Regions from separate parts of the Pseudomonas ekonensis genome, predicted to be linked through region 2. Evidence: predicted binding sites of a transcription regulator. Region 2 holds the regulator's gene; each other region holds the start of a gene.
The links. The regulator sigma-54, encoded in region 2, starts transcription at its own class of promoters, with help from an activator protein. The targets are predictions, from matches to a motif close to ANTGGCATNNANNTTGCTNT.

Region 1 (4,606 bases), 990 kb from region 2:
ACGTCTTTGTCGTAGGGTGGGGCAACCGCCGTTGGTTACCTGTGTGGAGTGCTTAGCCAGATCTGTGCCAACCGCTGTTGCGGTGAGGGCGCTTGCGCCCGCTTGGGTGCGGATCGCCCATGAAAACCGGGGTCGCCGCGCAACCCGGCGGGAGCAAGCTCCCTCGCCACAGGTGACAACAAGGGTGGTTTCAGCCCAGCAGCTCGCTCATGGCAATGATCTGCTCCGCCACCTGGATCAGTTTCTGCTGGCGGCTCATGGCCTGGCGGCGCATCAGGGTGTAGGCGTCTTCCTCGTTGCAGTCCTTCATCTTCATCAGCAGCCCCTTGGCCAGCTCGATGCGCTTGCGTTCGGCCAACTGCTGGTCGCGGGCCAGCAGTTGGGCGCGCAGGGCCTGGTCGCTTTCGAAGCGGGCCATGGCCACGTCGAGAATCGGCTGCAGGCGCTGTGCGTGAATGCCTTCGACGATGTAGGCACTGACCCCGGACTTGATCGCCTGGCGCATCACCCCGGGGTCGTGCTCGTCGGTGAACAGCACGATCGGCCGGGGCCGGTCGCGGGTGACCAGCACCACTTGTTCCATCACATCGCGGCCCGGTGACTCGGTATCGATCAGGATCACGTCGGGGTGCACCGTTTCGACGCGCCCGGGCAGGTCGATGGTCAGGCCGGACTCGTCGATGACATCGAAGCCGGCCTCGGTCAGCGCAGCCTTCAGGCGCCCGACTTTCTTGGCGGTGTCGTCGATCAGCAGAATGCGCAGCATGTTCGCGGTCTCCTGTCAGCGGCGGGCCAGCGGCGGCGCGCTGTCGTTCATGGCGTGTAGCCGGAAGCCGCGGGCGTAGGCGGCGGGGTCGCTGCCGTCCCAGACCTTGCCGTCGATCAGCTGGCTGCTGCGCATGTCGGCGAAGGCTGCCGGCACGCCCACGGCCGCGGCGGCGTCGCGGTACAGCGCCAGTTGCTGCACCTGGCGGGCGACGCCGAGGTAGTCCGGGTCGTCGCGCAGCAGGCCCCAGCGGCGGAACTGGGTCATGAACCACATACCGTCGGAAAGGTAGGGCAGGTTGACGGCGCCGTCGCGGTGGAAGCTCAAGGCATGCCGATCCTGCCAGCGGTGGCCGAGGCCGTCGGCGTAGTCGCCGAGAAAGCGCGGCTCGATGCACGAGGCCGGCGCGTCCAGGTAGGGCGGCGCGCTCAGCAGTTGCGCGGTGCTGCGCCGGTTTTCCGTGCTGGCCTCGATGAAGCGGCTGGCTTCCAGCACCGCCATCACCAGGGCCCGGGCGGTGTTGGGGTATTGCTCGACGAACGCGCGGGTGCAGCTCAGCACCTTTTCCGGGTGATCGGGCCACAAGGCCTGGGTGGTCGCCATCGTGAAGCCGAGGTCCTGCTGCACGGCTGCGGCGGCCCAGGGCTCGCCGGCACAGAAGCCGTCGATGCGCCCGGCCTGCAGGTGAGCGACCATCTGCGGCGGCGGCACCACCACGCTGTCGACGTCCCGCAGCGGGTGGATGCCCTGGCTCGCCAGCCAGTAATAGAGCCACAGGGCGTGGGTACCGGTGGGGAAGGTCTGGGCGAAGGTGAGTTTTGCCCGGGATTGGTGCACATGGGCCGTCAGCGCTTCAGGAGCGGTCACCCCCAGCCGTTGCAGGCCATGGGACAGGTTCAGGCTCTGGCCGTTCTGGTTCAGGCCCATCAGCACCGCCATGTCGGTGGGCGCCACGCCGCCGATGCCCAGGTGCACGGCGTAGACCAGGCCGTACAGGCTGTGGGCGGCGTCCAGTTCGCCGCTGACCAGCCTGTCGCGCAGGTTGGCCCAGGAGCTCTGGCGCTTGAGGTTCAGGGTCAGGCCATAGGGCTGGGCGAAGCCCTGGGTGGCGGCGACCACCACCGAGGCACAGTCGCTCAGGGCCATGAAGCCGAGGTCGATCGTATTCTTTTCCGGAGCGTCGCTGCCGTTGACCCAGGCCAAGGGCCCGGCGGAGGGTTCATTCATCGCAAGCACCTGCCAAAGCGGCCTCAAAAAAACGCCGTCACCCGGCCTTGTCCGCGCAATGCCGGGTGACGACGCCCTTGTCTGTGCCCGCCGGCCGCCGTTGGCTCGCGGGCTGATGGAACGGCGGGTGCAAGGCATATGCCAGCGCGGGCCGATTTGCGCGTGCGCCTCGCGCGCCAGGGTGATGCCCGGCTATAATCGCCGCCTCTTTTCGCCGCCCGAGTCATCGCCGACCATGTACACCCTGGCCCGTCAGCTGTTGTTCAAACTTTCCCCGGAAACCTCCCACGATCTGTCGTTGGACCTGATCGGCGCGGGCGGGCGTTTGGGCCTCAACGGCTTGCTGTGCAAGGCGCCGGCGCAGGTGCCGGTGACCGTAATGGGCCTCGATTTCCCGAACCCGGTGGGCCTGGCGGCCGGCCTGGACAAGAACGGCGCGGCCATCGACGGCTTCTCGCAGTTGGGCTTCGGCTTCGTCGAGATCGGCACCGTCACCCCGCGCGCGCAGCCGGGCAACCCCAAGCCGCGGCTGTTCCGCCTGCCGGAGGCCGAGGCGATCATCAACCGCATGGGCTTCAACAACCTCGGCGTGGACAACCTGCTGGCGCGGGTCGCGGCGGCCAAGTACAAGGGCGTGCTGGGGATCAACATCGGCAAGAACTTCGACACCCCGGTCGAGCGCGCGGTGGACGACTACCTGATCTGCCTGGACAAGGTCTACGCCCACGCCAGTTACGTCACGGTCAACGTCAGCTCGCCGAACACCCCGGGCCTGCGCAGCCTGCAGTTCGGCGATTCGCTCAAGCAACTGCTGGCGGATCTGGCGGCGCGCCGCGCCGAACTGGCCCTGCAGCATGGCAAGCACGTGCCGCTGGCGATCAAGATCGCGCCGGACATGACCGATGAGGAAACCGCCCAGGTGGCGCAGGCGCTGATCGAGACCGGGATGGACGCGGTGATCGCCACCAACACCACCCTGGGCCGCGCAGGCGTTGAAGGCATGGAGCACGGCGACGAGGCGGGCGGCCTGTCCGGCGCGCCGGTCCGCGACAAGAGCACCCACACCGTGAAAGTGCTGGCCGCCGAACTGGGCGGGCGTCTGCCGATCATCGCGGCCGGCGGCATCACCGAAGGCAAGCACGCGGCCGAGAAGATCACCGCAGGTGCGAGTCTGGTGCAGATCTATTCCGGCTTCATCTACAAGGGCCCGGCGCTGATCCGCGAATCCGTGGACGCGATCGCCGCCCTGCGCTGAAGCCTATGACGCCATCGCCAGCAGGCTGGCTCCCACAGGGATTTGTGGCGACCGCCGGGCTCTGTAGGAGCCAGCCTGCTGGCGATAACGTCGGCGGGAGCGCTGCCGGGATACGGTCAGGCATAAAAAAGGGCTCCTCGAAGGAGCCCCTGGGCCGTAGCCCGCCGTCCGGGAAGGACGTGCGTGGTTAAATCGTTGCGAATTCAGATTGTCGTGTCGGAATAAGTGCCCTGTGTCAGCCGACGGCGTGAAGTTCGTTGAGTCTGTGGATTCCCGCAGTGCCGGTCATACCGTCCCAGTTGTCGCCGCGTCCTTCCCGCCAGCCGTTGATCCAGGCTTGGCGCACCGACGGTAGAGTAAATGGGCAAAGCTCACGGGATTTGCCACCAACGCCATATTGATATCCGCGCAAAAATGCTCTTTCCAACGGATCACGCTTAAGTCTTCTCATAGGGTGTTTCCCTCACTTGTTGACTGTTTGTGTCGCGTCGACCCCCAACGGGGTCAGGCAGAAAAACTCTGCCGTTGGCGGCTCGCTGCCGGCGTGGCGAGCCAAGGTGTTGACGCCGTTGCGACGTCAACCTGGAGTCAGTTCTAACCAATGAGTCACATCGAGGGAATGACCGTTTTGTCATAAGGACGTAACGAAAAGCGTGCTATGGCGATAAGTAACAGCGTATTTTTCCAATGTTTATTGGTCAAACCCCGGTATGATCGGCGCTGCGTCGAATGATGGGGTTAATCCTTTAGTGAGAATGACCCACGCTTGCAGTCAGGTACTATTCGACGAAGGGTTGCTTTGAGTCATTTTGTTGCATCAACTTTTTTATCTGTCCCGGCATCTAAGCTCTTTTGACCCGAGCAGCGGGGGATGGAACGGCACACCTTCGTGCCACGCGGGCGCTCTTGCAGAAAAGCGCCTGATTGAAAACCGGGTCGGCGATGCGTTGCCGGCCCACACAGCCAAAGGCTCTGGAAATACCATGTCCGATCGTTTCGAACTCTTCCTCACCTGCCCAAAAGGCCTTGAAGGCCTGCTCATCGAGGAAGCCGTCGGGCTTGGCCTTGAAGAGGCCCGCGAACACACCTCCGCCGTGCGTGGCATGGCCACCATGGAAACCGCCTACCGCCTGTGCCTCTGGTCGCGCCTGGCCAACCGGGTGCTGCTGGTGCTCAAACGCTTTTCGATGAAGAACGCCGACGACCTGTACGACGGCGTGCACGACATCGACTGGCAGGACCACATGCTCAGCGACGGCACCCTGGCCGTCGAGTTCAGCGGCCACGGCTCGGGCATCGACAACACCCATTTCGGCGCCCTTAAGGTCAAGGACGCCATCGTCGACAAGCTGCGCACG
Region 2 (4,606 bases):
CGCGAACATGCCCATGGCGTCACCCAGGCCCGCGGCGGCGAAGGCGCCGCGCGGGAATTCTGCGAATTGATCTTGCGCGCCCAGGGCCGCCTCGATGCCGCCAACGCCGCATATCTGTGAGCCAGACCATGTTTAGCAAAAAGTTTCGCAACATCTTGCTGTTCTGCTGCATCGCGGCGATCTTCGGCGCGGTCGGCTACTGGAACATCAGCCCCGAGCGCTTCCTCGACAAGCCGGCGGTCTCGGCCCAGGAAAGCCCGATCGACTGGTACGCGACCAACACCCACACGCTGCAGTACCTGGAAGACGGCAAGGTGCAGTACGAAATGACGTCGCAGAAGGCCGAGCACGTCAAGGCCACCGACATCACCCTGGTCACCAAGCCCGACCTGAACATGTTCCGCGGCACCGAGTACCCGTGGCACGTCACCAGCGAACGCGGCGAAGTGAACCCCGGCGGCACCGAAGTCGAACTGATCGACTCGGTGCGCATCAAGCGCACCGACGAAAAGAACCGCGACACCCTGATCACCACCACCCGCATGACAGTGTTCCCGCAGCAGCAATATGCGCAGACCGAGCAACCCGTTAGAATTGACGGCGCTGGCGGCGTATCGACCGGCAAAGGAATGAAAGCGTACCTGAAAGACAGCAGGATCCACCTGCTATCGAACGTAAGAGGACAGTATGAGGCTCGTTAAAACCCTCCCTATTTTGCTCAGTCTGGGCGCAGCACTGGGAAGCGCGAGCGCCTGGGCCCTGCCGAACGATAGCCAGCAGCCGATCCGCATCCAGGCCGACGACGCCCAGCTCGACGACAAGAACGGCGTGGCGACCTACAAGGGCGATGTGATCATCACCCAGGGCTCCATGATCGTGAAAGGCAACACCGTGACCATGACCCGCGCGCCCAACGGCGACATCGACGTCGTGACCTCGGTGGGCAACCTGGCCTACTTCGAGCAGTTGCAGACCCAGGGCGACACCAAGCCCGTCCAGGGCTACGGCGTGACCATCCAGTACCACGCGCAGCAGAACCGCGTCGTGCTGATCGACCGCGCCAAGGTCATCGACAAGGACGGCAACACCACCCAGGGCGAGAAGATCGTCTACGACACGGTGAAGAAGCTGGCCAGCGCCGGTCGCGCCACCGGCAACAAGGTGACCGAGTCGCGTCCGCGGATCGACATGGTGATCCAGCCGAAACAGAAAACCGACGGACAGAAGGCCCAGTAATGGCAACCCTGAAAGCCCAGCATCTGGCCAAGAGCTACAAGAGCCGCCAGGTCGTGCGCGACGTCAGCCTGTCCATCGACAGCGGTCAGATCGTGGGCCTGCTCGGCCCCAACGGCGCCGGCAAGACCACCTGCTTCTACATGATCGTCGGCCTGGTGCAGGCCGACCAGGGCCGCGTCCTGATCGACGACCTGGACGTCAGCCACCAGCCGATGCACGGCCGCGCCAAGGCCGGCATCGGCTATCTCCCGCAGGAAGCGTCGATCTTCCGCAAACTGTCGGTGGCCGACAACATCATGGCCATCCTCGAGACCCGCAAGGAGCTCGACAAGGCCGGCCGGCGCAAGGAACTCGAAAGCCTGCTGCAGGAATTCCACATCAGCCACATCCGCGACAACCTCGGCATGAGCCTGTCCGGCGGCGAACGCCGTCGCGTGGAAATCGCCCGGGCCCTGGCCACCGCACCGAAATTCATCCTCCTCGACGAACCGTTCGCCGGTGTGGACCCGATCTCGGTGGGCGACATCAAGCAGATCATCCACCACCTCAAGGCGAAGGGCATCGGCGTGCTGATCACCGACCACAACGTGCGCGAGACCCTGGACATCTGCGAAACGGCCTACATCGTCAACGACGGCCAGCTGATCGCCGAAGGCGACTCGGACACCATCCTCGCCAACGACCTGGTGAAGGAAGTGTACCTGGGCCACGAGTTCCGCCTGTAAGCGCTGAGGTGGCCGCCCTGCCGCCCCTGCGCTGCATCGATTCGAGCGCGGTTTTATGCGCTTTAATTGTTACAGCGCTCTAGGCAAACACTTCAGTTTCAGGCATATAATTTGCTTAAGTTTGGCGCCTCGGCGCCCTGTAGTGGATGGCGCATGTGCGCCGGCAAATAAGGTGTTAAGCCCCTGCCATGAAACCATCGCTAGTCTTGAGAATGGGCCAGCAGCTGACGATGACGCCGCAGCTGCAACAGGCCATCCGCCTGCTCCAATTGTCGACCCTGGACCTGCAGCAGGAGATCCAGGAGGTCCTGGAATCCAACCCGATGCTCGAGCGCCAGGAAGACGGCGACGACTTCGACAATTCCGACCCCATGGCCGACAACGCCGAACAGAAGCCCAACACCGAGATCCAGGAACCGGCCTACCAAGAGACGGCGCCGACGGTGGACAGCCTCGAGGACGGCGAATGGAGCGAGCGCATCCCCAACGAACTGCCGGTCGACACCGCCTGGGAAGACGTCTACCAGACCAGCGCCAGCAGCCTGCCCGGCAACGATGACGACGAGTGGGACTTCACCACCCGCACCTCCGCCGGCGAGAGCCTGCAAAGCCACCTGCTGTGGCAACTCAACCTGGCGCCGATGTCGGACACCGACCGCCTGATCGCCGTCACCCTGATCGACTGCATCAACAATCAGGGCTACCTCGACGAATCCCTCGAAGAAATCCTCGACGCGTTCGATCCGGAGCTGGACATCGAGCTCGACGAGATCGAAGCCGTCCTGCACCGCATCCAGCAGTTCGAGCCGGCGGGCATCGGCGCCCGCAACCTCGGCGAATGCCTGCTGCTGCAATTGCGCCAGCTGCCGGCCAAGACCCCGTGGCTGACGGAGGCCAAACGCCTGGTCACCGACTTCATCGACCTGCTCGGCAGCCGCGACTACAGCCAGCTGATGCGGCGCATGAAACTCAAGGAAGACGAACTGCGCCAGGTCATCGAGCTGGTGCAGAGCCTCAACCCGCGCCCGGGCTCGCAGATCGAATCGTCCGAGGCCGAGTACGTGGTGCCGGACGTCATCGTGCGCAAGGACAACGAACGCTGGCTGGTCGAGCTGAACCAGGAATCCGTGCCGCGCCTGCGGGTCAACGCCCAGTACGCCGGGTTCGTGCGCCGCGCCGACACCAGCGCCGACAACACCTTCATGCGCAACCAGCTGCAAGAGGCGCGCTGGTTCATCAAGAGCCTGCAGAGCCGCAACGAGACCCTGATGAAAGTGGCGACCCAGATCGTCGAGCATCAGCGCGGTTTCCTGGAGTACGGCGACGAAGCCATGAAACCCCTGGTGCTGCATGACATCGCCGAAGCGGTGGGCATGCACGAGTCGACGATTTCCCGGGTGACCACGCAAAAGTTCATGCATACCCCCCGGGGCATTTATGAGCTGAAATACTTTTTCTCCAGCCACGTCAGCACCTCCGAAGGCGGCGAATGCTCGTCCACGGCGATCCGCGCGATCATCAAGAAACTGGTTGCCGCGGAAAATCAGAAAAAGCCGTTGAGCGACAGCAAGATCGCTGGTTTACTGGAGGCACAAGGCATTCAGGTGGCTCGCCGCACCGTCGCCAAGTACCGCGAATCCCTCGGGATCGCGCCTTCGAGCGAACGCAAGCGGTTGATGTAAGCCACGTTACAGCGTTCCAGTGGCAGGCTATCCCGCCTGCCGCTTTATGCACTGGCAACGAAGGAGAAGCTGTATGCAAGTCAACATCAGTGGACACCAACTGGAAGTGACCGCCCCTCTGCGCGAGTACGTCGAGTCCAAGCTCAAGAAGATCGAGGGACATTTCGACAAGATCACCAACGTTCAGGTGATCATGACCGTCGAGAAGCTCAAACAGAAAATCGAAGCCACGCTGCATGTGCCGGGTAAGGAAGTGGTGGCCAATGCCGAACATGACGACATGTACGCAGCCATTGACCTCCTGACCGACAAACTGGATCGCCAACTCAAAACGCATAAGGAAAAGACCCAGAAAGTCCTTCAGGGCGCTACCGGTCGATAACCCCCCACTCCATGATCCGACTTGAAAGTATCCTGACCCCCGGCCGTTCCCTCGTGAACGTGCCGGGCGGCAGCAAAAAGAAAGCCCTCGAACAAATTGCCAACCTGATCGCCCGGGAAGTGCCGGATCTGGAGATGCAAGATGTCTTCGAGGCACTGGTCGCCCGTGAGAAGCTCGGCTCCACCGGCTTCGGCAACGGCATCGCCATTCCGCACTGCCGCCTCAAGGGTTGCGAGTCGCCCATCAGTGCGCTGATGCACCTTGAAGCCCCCATCGATTTCGACGCCATCGACGGCGCCCCGGTCGACCTGCTGTTCGTCCTGCTGGTCCCGGAAGCCGCCACCGATGCGCACCTGGAGCTGCTGCGCCAGATCGCCAGCATGCTCGACCGCAAGGAAGTACGCGAAAAACTGCGTCGCGCCGCCAGCAACCAAGACTTGTATCAGGTTGTCCTGGACGAGCAGAACGGGCAGTAAACATGCGTCTGATCATCGTCAGTGGCCGTTCCGGCTCGGGTAAAAGCACCGCACTGGATGTCCTGGAGGACAACGGCTACTACTGCATCGACAACCTGCCGGCCG
Region 3 (4,606 bases), 890 kb from region 2:
TTCGTACCCGCCGCCCCGGCGCATGCCGCGCACCGGGCAGGCGTCGAGGTAGTCCAGGCCCACCGCGAGCTTGAGGTGCCGCTCCGGACGGGCCAGCCGGTTGGTCACGTCGAAGCTGTACCAGGCGTCGTCCAGCCAGGCCTCGGCCCAGGCGTGGCTGGCCAGGTGCTCGCAGTCCTCGCTGTACAGGTAACCCGACACATAACGCGCAGGCACCCCCAGGCTGCGCGCGCAGGCGAGAAACGCATGGGTATGGTCCTGGCAGACACCGGTCCGTGCCGCGAACGCCTCCGCGGCGCAGGTATCGACTTCGGTCGAGCCCGGCAGGTAGGCCATGTGCCGGTTCAGGCCGTGCATCAGGTCGATCAGCGCGGTGCGGTCACGGCGCTGCTTGCAGGCCTGCCCGGCGAATGCGCGCAACGCTTCGTCGGCCTCGGTGAGGCGGGTGAAGCGCAGGAACGGCAACGCCGACTGGCTCTCGTGTTCCGCCTCGCGCCGTTCGTCGATGTCGACCACCCCCCGGGCGCCGATGACGATCGCTTCGTGGGGTTCGTCGAGGGTCAGCACATGCAGGATGTTGCCGAACGGGTCGAGCTGCGCGCGCACCGGGCGCGGCAGGTTCAGTTGCCAATTCAGCACCTGCTGGCGTTCGCTGTCGTGCGGGGTCAGGCGCAGGTACTGGATGCTCGCCCGCACCTGATCTTCGTAGTGATAGGTGGTCTCGTGGCTGACGGAAAGTCTCATGCGGCCTCCAGGTAGGAACTGTGAATGGCGTTGCCCAGCTGGCGCACCAGCGGGATGAATTCGGTGAGCCAGGCGTGCAGGCCCTCTTCGAGGATTTCGTGGATGCCGGTGTAGCGCAGGCGCGCGTCCATTTCCGCCGCCAGCCGTTGCGCGGGCCGGCCGTTGGCCCCCGGCAACTGGGCGAGGATCTGGTCGATTTCCTCGGTGCAGGCCCGCAGCGAACGCGGCACGTCGGCGCGCAACAGCAACAACTCGGCGACATGCCGGGCGCCGGGCGCATCGCGGTAGATCTCGGTGTAGGCCTCGAACGACGACAGGGCCCGCAGCAGCGCGCTCCACTGGTAATAGGCGTGCGCGGTGCCGTCGCTGACCGCTTCGGCTTGGTCGCCGGCCATCTCGTAGCGGGCGTCGAGCAGGCGCAGGGTGTTGTCCGCCCGTTCGATGAAGGTGCCCAGGCGGATGAAGCGGAACGCGTCGTTGCGCATGATGGTGCCGTAGGACGCGCCGCGGAACAGGTGCGAGCGCTCCTTGATCCATTCGCAGAAGCGGCTCATGCCGTAGCGGCTCAGGCCCTGGTCGGCGATCCCGCGGATCTCAAGCCAGGTGGCGTTGATGTTCTCCCACATGTCGGCGGTGATCCGCCCGCGCACCGCATGGGCGCTGGCCCGGGCCGCGCCGAGGCAACTGTAGATGCTGGCCGGGTTGGCCGCATCGAGGGCGAAGAAGTGCAGCAGCCGTTCGGCGTGCAGCTCGCCGTGGCGTTCCAGGTAGTCGTCCAGGGTGCCGGTGATCATCAGCGGCATGGCGAGTTCGTGCAGGCCGTCGCCGCGGCCGCCCTGCGGCATCAGCGACAGCGAATAGCTGACGTCGAGCATCCGCGCGAGGTTTTCCGCCCGCTCCAGGTAACGCGACATCCAGTACAGATCCGAGGCAGTTCTACTTAACATGGCAGGCTTCCTTCAATCCTCGACCACCCAGGTGTCCTTGGTGCCGCCGCCCTGGGAGGAATTCACCACCAGAGAGCCTTCACGCAGGGCGACACGGGTCAGGCCGCCGGGCACCACCCGGGTTTCGCGGCCGGACAGCACGAACGGACGCAGGTCGATGTGGCGCGGCGCGATGCCGTTCTCGACAAAGGTCGGACAGGTCGACAACGACAGCGTCGGCTGCGCGATGTACGCGTGGGGCCTGGCCTTGATCCGCTCGCGGAACGCGTCGATCTCCGCCCCCGTCGCCGCCGGCCCCACCAGCATGCCGTAGCCGCCGGAGCCCTGGGTCTCCTTGACCACCAGATCCGGAAGATGGGCCAACACGTGGGACAGTTCCGACGGATTGCGGCATTGCCATGTCGGTACGTTCTTGAGGATCGGCTCCTCGTCGAGGTAGAAGCGGATCATTTCGGTGACGTACGGATATACCGACTTGTCGTCGGCCACGCCGGTGCCGATCGCGTTGGCCAGCACCACGTTGCCGGAGCGGTAGGACGACAGCAGCCCCGGCACGCCCAGCATCGAATCCGGGCGGAACGCCAACGGGTCGAGGAAGGCGTCGTCGAGACGGCGGTAGATCACGTCCACGGCCTTCGGGCCGTCGGTGGTGCGCATGTAGACCTTGTCGTCGCGCACGAAAAGGTCCGCGCCCTCCACCAGCTCGACGCCCATTTCCCGGGCGAGGAACGCATGCTCGAAAAACGCGCTGTTGAACCGCCCCGGCGTCAGCACCACTACGCTCGGGTCGTCCAGGGGGCTGGAGCTCTTGAGCGTGTCGAGCAGCAGGTTCGGGTAGTGGTCGATGGGGGCGATGCGCTGGGCGGCGAACAGTTCGGGGAACAGGCGCATCATCATCTTGCGGTCTTCGAGCATGTAGCTCACGCCGCTGGGGGTGCGCAGGTTGTCCTCCAGCACGTAGTAGGCGCCGTCGCCGTCGCGCACCAGGTCGACGCCGGAGATGTGCGAATAGATGTCGCGGTGCAGATCCAGCCCCTGCATCGCCAACTGGTACTGCTCGTTGGCCAGCACCTGCTCGGCGGGAATGATCCCGGCCTTGATGATGCGCTGGCCATGGTAGAGGTCGGCGAGGAACAGGTTCAGCGCCTTGACCCGCTGGATGCAGCCGCGTTCGACGGTCCGCCATTCGCTGGCGGGGATGCTGCGCGGAATGGTGTCGAAGGGGATCAGGCGCTCGGTGCCCTGCTCGTCCCCGTAGAGGGTGAAGGTGATGCCGGCACGGTGGAACAGCAGATCGGCCTCGCGTCGCCGCTGGGCCAGCAGTTCGTCGGGCGTCTCGGCCAACCAGCGGGCGAATTCCCGGTAATGCGGGCGGATCTGGCCGCCGGCATCGTACATCTCGTCAAAACGGGTGCGGTTCATGCCGTACTCCTTGTCACTCCGGACATCCGAACCTTCGCAAGGCCCGTGCCATCGGCAGAAACGCTTTGATTTCAGTCGGTTGGATAATCGCGCCGCGAACACCGCACCATTGCTGTGCGGCAAACGCCCCAACCCGATCGCCCCCGCTCCATGGCGACGCAACGCCGTCGCCTATCACCAGCATAGTCAGAGTTGATTTCACTGCCCGGCGGCGCCTGCGGATAATCCGCGCATCCGCTGCACGACGTCCCCCGCGAAGTGTGCAGCCCAACTGATCGATGGCCGCGACCGCAGCCCGCCCAGCCGTGACCCTGACCGGTTCCCTCTCCTTCCGGTCTTCCCTTTGAGCCACCTTCGACGGTGGCTTTTTTTTGCCTCGGATTCTTGTTTCAGGGTTTTGCCACGGCGTTTCCGGGGTTCGGAAACGACAACGGCCGACCCGAAGGTCAGCCGTTGCCCGACGCTGTCGCGAAAGATCAGTGCAGGCGCCGCCGGTTGCGCACCTCGTGCTTGACGCCCCAGCCTTCGATGACGCCGCCCAACGGCTCCACCACAGCGGAGAAACGCTGCTCGAAGTCGCCGATGCCGCCGTAGGTCGCATGCATGACCTTGCTCAGTTCCAGGTGCCAGGCGCCGTCGTCGCGCACGCTGACCTGGGCATTGAAGGATTCACCGCGAAAATGACCTGCCGCCCTGCGCGCCCGCTCCTCGTTCGGGAAAATGGCGTAGAACTCGATGGGATGGATCCTGGAGAAATCGAAACCGCCTTCTTTCATGCGGCGCAGCACGTTGCTGCTGATGTCTTCTTGGTAGGCTGTGCTCATGAAACGTCCCCCTCTGACAGATGGATAGACTTTCCGTATTCCCTGCACTCAAGCGTTGCGGCAACCGGGTTGCCCACGGGAAACAAGCATGTAGCTGACAAGACCAGACCTTAGCGATCCGTTCGCTGATCTCGCTTGCAGATTAGCCCCATGACAGAGCCGCTGCCAAGGCCTGGCGGTCAGCTGTCAGAAAGATTCAGACTGGGGTGATGCCGAGGATTTCGATGCTGTGCTGAGCCTTGAGGCTCTTGACGCCGGCATCGGCGGTGCGCCCCTCCAGATCGTTCAGATCCAGCTCGGCGGCGACGGGAAGGAATCGTTCCTTGATGAGACGGGCGGCGTGCTCGTGGCTCGGGCACTCCTCGCACTCGAAGACTTCGTTGACGGTTTCGCCATGATCATCCACGAAAGTGACTTTCCACTTTGACATCGGAGCCTCCTCGGTCAAGCCCGCAAATGGGCCTACACCTATCTCGACTTTTAGCCGAATTGATCGTTCCCGGGGAATGTCGCCGACGGAGATGAAAAACCTTTCATGCGGGAGCCGTTGCGCAAGGCGGCGCCTTGGCGGGCGCCATCGCCAGCAGGCTGGCTCCTGCAGTGCAGCGGGCAGCCTGGTGTCGCGGGAGCGGCGGTGCGACCCGCAGCTCCCGCAAGGGCTCAGTCGTT

Region 1: the regulator sigma-54 is predicted to act here: its motif matches at 2,120-2,139, upstream of KVG96_RS15535 (CmpA/NrtA family ABC transporter substrate-binding protein).
Region 3: the regulator sigma-54 is predicted to act here: its motif matches at 3,147-3,166, upstream of KVG96_RS16025 (circularly permuted type 2 ATP-grasp protein).

The regions. Positions count from the first base shown of each region.
Region 1 covers NZ_JAHSTS010000002.1:583,590-588,195, reverse strand. The annotation lists gene KVG96_RS15540 (ANTAR domain-containing response regulator) at 191-766, opposite strand; gene KVG96_RS15535 (CmpA/NrtA family ABC transporter substrate-binding protein) at 782-1,993, opposite strand; gene KVG96_RS15530 (quinone-dependent dihydroorotate dehydrogenase) at 2,229-3,248, shown strand; gene rmf (ribosome modulation factor) at 3,484-3,699, opposite strand; gene rlmKL (bifunctional 23S rRNA (guanine(2069)-N(7))-methyltransferase RlmK/23S rRNA (guanine(2445)-N(2))-methyltransferase RlmL) at 4,232-4,606, shown strand, end outside.
Region 2 covers NZ_JAHSTS010000002.1:1,569,182-1,573,787, forward strand. The annotation lists gene KVG96_RS20265 (KdsC family phosphatase) at 1-120, shown strand, start outside; gene lptC (LPS export ABC transporter periplasmic protein LptC) at 129-701, shown strand; gene lptA (lipopolysaccharide transport periplasmic protein LptA) at 688-1,236, shown strand; gene lptB (LPS export ABC transporter ATP-binding protein) at 1,236-1,961, shown strand; gene KVG96_RS20285 (RNA polymerase factor sigma-54) at 2,150-3,643, shown strand; gene hpf (ribosome hibernation-promoting factor, HPF/YfiA family) at 3,717-4,025, shown strand; gene ptsN (PTS IIA-like nitrogen regulatory protein PtsN) at 4,037-4,501, shown strand; gene rapZ (RNase adapter RapZ) at 4,504-4,606, shown strand, end outside.
Region 3 covers NZ_JAHSTS010000002.1:681,944-686,549, forward strand. The annotation lists gene KVG96_RS16015 (transglutaminase family protein) at 1-744, opposite strand, end outside; gene KVG96_RS16020 (alpha-E domain-containing protein) at 741-1,691, opposite strand; gene KVG96_RS16025 (circularly permuted type 2 ATP-grasp protein) at 1,704-3,113, opposite strand; gene KVG96_RS16030 (ribonuclease E inhibitor RraB) at 3,590-3,937, opposite strand; gene KVG96_RS16035 (hypothetical protein) at 4,134-4,367, opposite strand; gene speE (polyamine aminopropyltransferase) at 4,598-4,606, opposite strand, start outside.